Variovorax paradoxus: one gene and its partner. The protein of the gene in region 2 interacts with the protein of the main gene of each other region in a pairwise test. Links are inferred from orthologs where the notes say so. Each region holds a gene or a part of one and is shown on either strand. Other genes may lie near its edges.

Region 1 (3,312 bases), 2.0 Mb from region 2 along the record:
CAGGAACAGGCGGTCGCCGGCGAAGCCCACGACTTCCGCTTCGGCATAGCGCTGTGCGTTGCCGGGCGGCAGCTCGATCAGGCAGTCGCTGCCCACGGGCAGTTGCAGGCCGACCGCTTCGAGCACCAGCCCGACGGCGCGCGTGAGGCGGCCCGAGGCGGTGGTGGTTTCGCAGCGCGCGACATTGCCGCGCGCTTTTTCCAGCGCGGCGCGCACGGTCTGCAGATGGGGATTGGCGGCGGTGGCGGTCTGCATGGCGCTCAGAAGGTCTCGGCTTCGCCGTCGTCGCCGGTGCCGCGCACGGCGGCGGCCACGCGCTTCCAGCGGGTCTGCAGCGTGCCGTCGAGTTCGCCGTTGGCCGACTGCACGCGGCAGCCGCCGCGTTCGATGTGGTCGTCGGCGCGCATCTGCCAGCCGGCGGCCTCGATTTCCTCGCCCAGGCTGTTGCGCACCAGCGCGACATCGTCGGGGTGCAGCAGCAGGCGCGGTTCGCCGCGCAATGCGGGCTCGGTGTTCAGCATGTCGCGCACCACCGGCAGCACCCATTCGGGGTCGGTCTTCAGCGTGCGGTGCACCACCTGGCGTGCCACGTCGAGCGCAAGCGCCAGCACGGTCTCGGCCAGTTCGCTTTCGGCGCGGTGCAGCGCGTCGGGCAGCGACTGCGCCAGTGCGCGCAGGCGTTCCGCATGCACGCTGGCGGCGGCCAGGCCGGTGGCCAGGCCTTCGGTGTGGCCGGTCTTGCGGCCTTCGGCCAGCCCCGCGGCGCGGCCGTCGGCCTCGCCGGCGGCGCGTGCGTCCTTGCGGATGCGGGCCAGCTCGGCCAGGTCGATCTTGGGAGCGGGCGGCGGCGCGGGCGGCAGGGCGAGGGCGCTGCCGTTGGCATTGCCGTGCTGTCCGTTGCGTTCGGCGGCCTTGCGCCTGGCCGGCGGCTTGCCGCCGTCGAGCGTGCCCATTTCCCAGCGCTCCCAGGCCGAGAGCGCGGGCTTGGCTGGGGCCGCCGCATGGCGCGCGGCGGCGTGGATGGCGGCGAGGCGTTCGCGCGAGTCGCCGAATGCGCTGTTGGTGTCAGACGAAGTCATCGGTGCCAGGTGCAGCAATCACGATTTCGCCGGCCTCCGCCAGACGGCGGGCGACCTGCAGGATGGCCTTCTGTTCGGTCTCGACCTGCGACACGCGCACGGGACCGCGCAGCTCCATGTCCTCGCGCAGCGTTTCGGCGGCGCGTTGCGACATGTTGTTGAGGAACTTGTCGCGCAGCTCCATCGGCGCGCCCTTGAGCGCGATGATGAGCGAGTCGGACTCGATGTCCTTGAGCAGGCGCTGGATGCTGCGGTCTTCGAGGCCCAGCAGGTTCTCGAACACGAACATCTCGTCGACGATGCGCTGTGCCAGCGCCTCGTCCTTTTCGCGCACATGGGCGATGGCTTCTTCTTCCACCGCGGTGCTCATCAGGTTGACGATCTCGGCCGCCGTGCGCACGCCGCCCAGGCGGTTGCGTCGCACGCCCTGGCCCGCGAGCATTTCGGTCAGCACGTCGGTCAGCTCCTTCAGCGCCGAGGGCTGCACGCCGCCGAGGGTGGCCACCCGCATGATCACGTCGTGGCGCAGGCGGGTGGGCAGCTTCTCGAGCACTTCGGAAGCCTTCATGCGGTCCAGGTGCACCACCAACGTCGCGAGGATCTGCGGATGCTCGTCGCGAATGAGCTCGGCCACTTCGCCGGCCTCGAGCTCGTTGAGCCGCTCGATGCCGCCGCGCGGCTCGTCGGGCTGCAGGATGTCTTCCAGCAGGTTGCTGGCGCGGTCGTCGCCCAGCGCCTTCTTCAGCACCGCGCGGATGTAGCTGGTCGAGCCCAGGTGCAGTGCCGACAGCTGCTCCGTCTCCTCGCGGAATTCGGCCAGCACGGCGGCCAGCTCTTCCTTGGAGACGGACGTCAGCTTCGACATCGCCAGGCCCAGCGCCTGCACCTCGGAGGTGGGCAGCTGGTGCAGTGCGGCGGCGGCGCGGTCTTCGCCCAGCGCCATCAGCAAGATGGCGCTCTTGCGGGTTCCCAGTTCACTACTCATCGGTGTTCATCCAGTGCTGGATCAGGGCGGCCACCAGTTTGGGATCCTTGTCGCCGATCTGGTGGGCATAGTCCATGTCGGCCTTCTTGCGGTTGGCCTCGCGTTCGCGCAGGCTTTCCTCGGCCGACTGCGCGTTGACATCGGGTTCGACGGCCGGCTCCTGCTCGGCCACCGGCACCGGGGTCGGCGCGGCGGGCGCATGGCGGCGCGTCAGCGGCCGCAGCACGGCCAGCCAGGCGAACAGTGCGAGCAGCGCATAGAACAGGTACTGGCCCACCGTCTTGCCGATCTCGATGTTCTCGCGGTCGCGCCAGAACGGCACTTCGGGTGCGGGGCCGCTGTCGGCGTCGCGGGCGAAGGCGCTGTTGACCACGTTGAGCGAGTCGCCGCGGTCCTGGCTGAAGCCCATGGCTTCCTTGGCGAGGTTGCGGATCTGCTCCAGCTCGGCCGGCGTGAGCGCGCGGCTGTTGACCTTGCCAGCGGCATCGGTCGCGTCGCGGTTGTTCACGACCACCGCGACCGACAGCCGCTTCACGCCGCCGGCAGCCTGCTGCACGTGGCGGATGGTGCGGTCGAGCTCGTAGTTGGTGGTGGTGTCCTTGCGGGTGCTGCTCGGGCCGGTGGCCGCGCCTGCGGTGGAGGCGGTGGTCGCGCCCTGGGCGCCGGGGGTGCCGGGCGCGCCAGGCGTTCCGGGTGGCGGGGTGCCGGGGGCATTGGGCGCGCGCGGGCCGACGATGGGCGCCGTCGGGTTCACCGGCGGCTGGTTGGTCAGCGCGCCGGGCACGCCGCCGGGCGGGGCGCCGTTGTGCTGCGCCGACTCGCTCGACTGCTGGCTGCGCACGGCGGCCTGGGCCGGGTCCTGGTTGGGCTTGTACTTCTCGTCGGTGTGTTCCACCACCGAGAAATCGATCTCGGCCGCCACCTGCGCGCGCACGTTGTTCGCGCCCACGATGGGTTGCAGGATGGCCTCGATGCGGCGGATGTAGTTCTGCTCGATCTCCTGCGCATACTTGAGCTGGCTCACGTCCAGCCCGCGGTCGGTGCCGCGCGCGGAAGACAGCAGGTTGCCGCGCTGGTCGACCACCGTAACGCTCTTGGCGTCGAGGTCGGGCACGCTGCTGGAGACCATGTGCACGATGGCGCTGACCTGACCTTCGTCGATGCTGCGTCCGCGCATCAGGTTCAGCACCACGGAGGCCGAGGGCTTCTTCTGGTCGCGCACGAAGAGCGAGGGCTTGGGCAGCGCCA
Region 2 (3,167 bases):
CTGGCAGCGGTGGCGGCCGCCATTGCGGGCATCTCGGGCGCCATCATGGCCACGGGCCTCTTGAACCTGCTGCGCATCCGCGAGCCCGCGGTGCGCGGCTTCGCGGTCGGCATGGCGGCGCACGGCATCGGCACGGCGCGGGCCATCCAGGTGAACGAAACGGCGGGCGCGTTCTCCGCGCTGGCCATGGGGCTCAACGGCATCGCGACGGCGCTGCTGGTGCCGCTGATCGTCAAGCTGATGGGAGCCTGAGGGCGTGTCCCGGTACTGGCCCAGACCCATCACCGAGGCGCGGCCCATGGAGCTCGTCTGGCCCGCGAAGCCCTATCTGAGCGGCTATGTGTCGGCCCTGAATCGGGGCTGGGCGCGCGACGAATCCCGGCCCGAATCCGGTGCCGAGGAGCGCGCGGCCATCGAGGCCGACTCGGCGCAGTTCCTCGCGAACCTGGTGGACCGCGAAGCCAAGGGCCCGCCCGTCACGCTGCCCGACGGCTCGCGCGTGCCGCGCCTGCCGGGCTACAAGCTCTGGATGTGGGACGGCGAGTTCTGCGGCAGCATCGATCTGCGCTGGCAGCCCGGCACCATCGCCTTGCCCGTCTACTGCCTGGGGCACATCGGCTACCACGTGGTGCCGTGGAAGCAGCGAAAGGGCTACGCGACGCGCGCGCTGCGCGCCGTGCTCGCGCTGGCGGCCGGCGAGGGACTGAGCCGGGTCGAGATCACGACCAGCCCCGACAACTTCGCCTCGCAGAAGGTGATTCTGGCCAACGGCGGCGTGCAGGCCGAGACCTTCCTCACGCTGCCCAGCCAGGGCAGCCTGACCAAGTTCCGCTACTTCATCTACCTCTGATACCCGCTAGCAAGGAGCGCAAGCCATGGCCCACTACACAGCCGAAGTCCTCTGGCAGCGAGGCGAGCAGGATTTCCTGGGCAACACCTACAGCCGGCGGCACACGCTGCGCTTTGACGGCGGGGTGGAGGTGCCGGCCTCGTCGTCGCCGCACGTGGTGCCGCTGCCCATGTCGGACGCCTCGGCGGTCGACCCGGAGGAAATGTTCGTCGCATCGCTGTCGAACTGCCACATGCTGTGGTTCCTCACGATGGCGGTGAAGCGCAAGTTCGTGGTCGACCGCTACTTCGACGCGGCCGTCGGCACCATGGAAAAGAACGCCGAAGGCAAGATGGCGATGACGGTGGTCACGCTGCGGCCCGAAGTGACCTTCTCGGGCGAGCACCTGCCCACGCGCGAGCAGATCGAGCAGATGCACCACCGCGCGCACGACGAATGCTTCATCGCGAACTCGGTGAAGACCGAGGTGCGCTGCGAGCCGGTGTACTGAGGGCTTGTTCAGCCCACCAGCGAACGGCTCTTCATTTCGAGCCGCGTGATCAGGCGCTGCAGCGCGGTTTCGGCGCCGGCCGGCAGCGTGACGAAACGGAACCCCAGTTGGTAGCGTAGCGTGCCGTTCTCCAGCGTGGTGGCGCGCTGCGACACGAGCTGCATGTCGAGCGTGAGCTGGCCCAGGGTGCCGAGCGACAGTTCGCAGTCGAGCAGGCGGGTGCCCAGGGGCAATTCGGCCACCCGCACGTCCTTGGTGCGCAGGCCGACGCCGCCGAGCGACAGGTCTTGCACCTCGAAGCTGAACGGATCGCCCTTGGGCGGCAGGCGCCCCGAGCAGGTGAACGAATCGAGGATCGGCGCATCGACGCGGAAATACTCGCGCCGCTGCATGTAGACCAGCACTTCGGGAAAGTCGGCCTCGAAGGCGGGCAGCCCCTCGAAGCGGACCTCGCGTGGCGTGGTGATCGAGAACTCGAGGCGCACGCCCTCCGGCTGGGCCTGGAACAGGCAGCGCCGCGCGGCCAGCAGGCCCTTGTTCTGCTCGGGCTGCGCGCCCCAGTCGAAGGTGAAGACGCGCCTGCGCAGATCCACGTCCAGAAGCTGCGTCACGAGGTGGCCGCCGGCATATTGAACGGTGAGGTTGTTGCTGCGATTGACGAGATTGCGCAGCTGAACGCCGATCTCCGCCGGGGTGCGGCGGCCGAAATTGCCTGCGCTTTCATCGGGCGCGTCGGCCTGGGCGTTCGACGGGTCTGTATCCATGAGCTTGCCGGTGTGTATGTTCTTGCGGGCGCGTGCCGAGCCCCTGCCGGGGCTTTTGCGCGGTCTTCATCGAGGCCGCGGCACGTGCGTTCAGCCGGAAATCGCAACGCTTTCCGGTATCGGACCTAAGTCATTAGCGGCATCAAGCGGCGAACATTTAGGGTCCGGCGCGAATTATCTTCTGCAAATGTGGCGGAACCGGCGGCCCGCACAGGGCAAATCAGCGGCGCTGCAGCCTTGGATTCTTCGCGAACAGCTCCGCCGCCCAGTCCACGAAGGCCCGCACCTTGGCGCTCAGGTGCCGGTTGGGCGGGTAGACCACGTGGATGGGCAGCGGGTCGCGGCTCCAGTCGGGCAGCACCTCGACCAGCTCGCCGCTTTCCAGCAGCGGCTCGGCCATGAAGGTGATGCACTGCGAAATGCCGAAGCCGCCCAGCACCGCCGCGATGTGGGCGTTGCTCTCGTTCACCGACACGCGGTAGGGGCCGTTCAGCTCGATCTGCTCGTCGCCCTTCTTGAACTCGTGCGGGTAGACGCGCCGCGTGGTGCCCGAGAAGTAGCTCACCACGTGATGCCGCTTCTCGATGTCGTTCGGGTGCTGCGGCATGCCGTAGCGCTTGATGTACGCGGGTGACGCCACGGTGACGAAGTGCAGCGTGCCGATGCGCCGCGCCACCAGCGACTGGTCGCTGAGCTCGCCGGCGCGGATCACGCAGTCGACGTTGTCGCTGATCAGGTCGACCGTGCGGTCGCTCACGCCCAGGTCGACCTGGATGTCGGGGTAGCGGTCGCAGAAGGTGGCCAGCGCGGGCAGGATGACCAGCCGCGCCACCGAGGTGCCGATGTCGATGCGCAGCCGCCCCGTGGGGTTGGCCTGCGCGTTCGTCATGCTGGCTTCCATGTCGTCGAAATCGTTCAGGAGGCGCGCGGCCCGCTCGAAGTACGCGGCGCCGTCGGGCGTGACCGTCACGCGGCGCGTGGTGCGGTTGAGCAGCTTCACCCGCAGGCGCGATTCCAGCGCCTGGATCTGCTTGGTGACGGTGCCCTTGGGCAGCGCGAGCGA

Evidence for each region.
Region 1: the proteins of L3V85_RS16795 (region 2) and fliG interact in binary tests that used the Escherichia coli proteins (3 or more experiments, as listed by UniProt). The link is inferred for Variovorax paradoxus from one-to-one orthologs.

What each region holds. Positions count from the first base shown.
Region 1 is NZ_CP091716.1:5,660,199-5,663,510, reverse strand. The notes cover bases 66-3,064. They hold fliG (flagellar motor switch protein FliG), read right to left. Parts: upstream 2,065-3,064; coding sequence 1,066-2,064; downstream 66-1,065. Other genes in these bases: fliF (flagellar basal-body MS-ring/collar protein FliF), read right to left, coding at 2,057-3,064; fliH (flagellar assembly protein FliH), read right to left, coding at 261-1,079; fliI (flagellar protein export ATPase FliI), read right to left, coding at 66-255. In the rest of the region: more of fliI, read right to left, coding at 1-65; more of fliF, read right to left, coding at 3,065-3,312. UniProt on the Escherichia coli protein: FliG is one of three proteins (FliG, FliN, FliM) that forms the rotor-mounted switch complex (C ring), located at the base of the basal body.
Region 2 is NZ_CP091716.1:3,613,120-3,616,286, forward strand. The notes cover bases 227-3,080. They hold L3V85_RS16795 (flagellar brake protein), read right to left. Parts: upstream 2,105-3,080; coding sequence 1,349-2,104; downstream 227-1,348. Other genes in these bases: L3V85_RS16780 (LrgB family protein), read left to right, coding at 227-252; L3V85_RS16785 (GNAT family N-acetyltransferase), read left to right, coding at 299-850; L3V85_RS16790 (OsmC family protein), read left to right, coding at 876-1,340; L3V85_RS16800 (LysR family transcriptional regulator), read right to left, coding at 2,325-3,080. Also shown: more of L3V85_RS16780, read left to right, coding at 1-226; more of L3V85_RS16800, read right to left, coding at 3,081-3,167. UniProt on the Escherichia coli protein: Acts as a flagellar brake, regulating swimming and swarming in a bis-(3'-5') cyclic diguanylic acid (c-di-GMP)-dependent manner.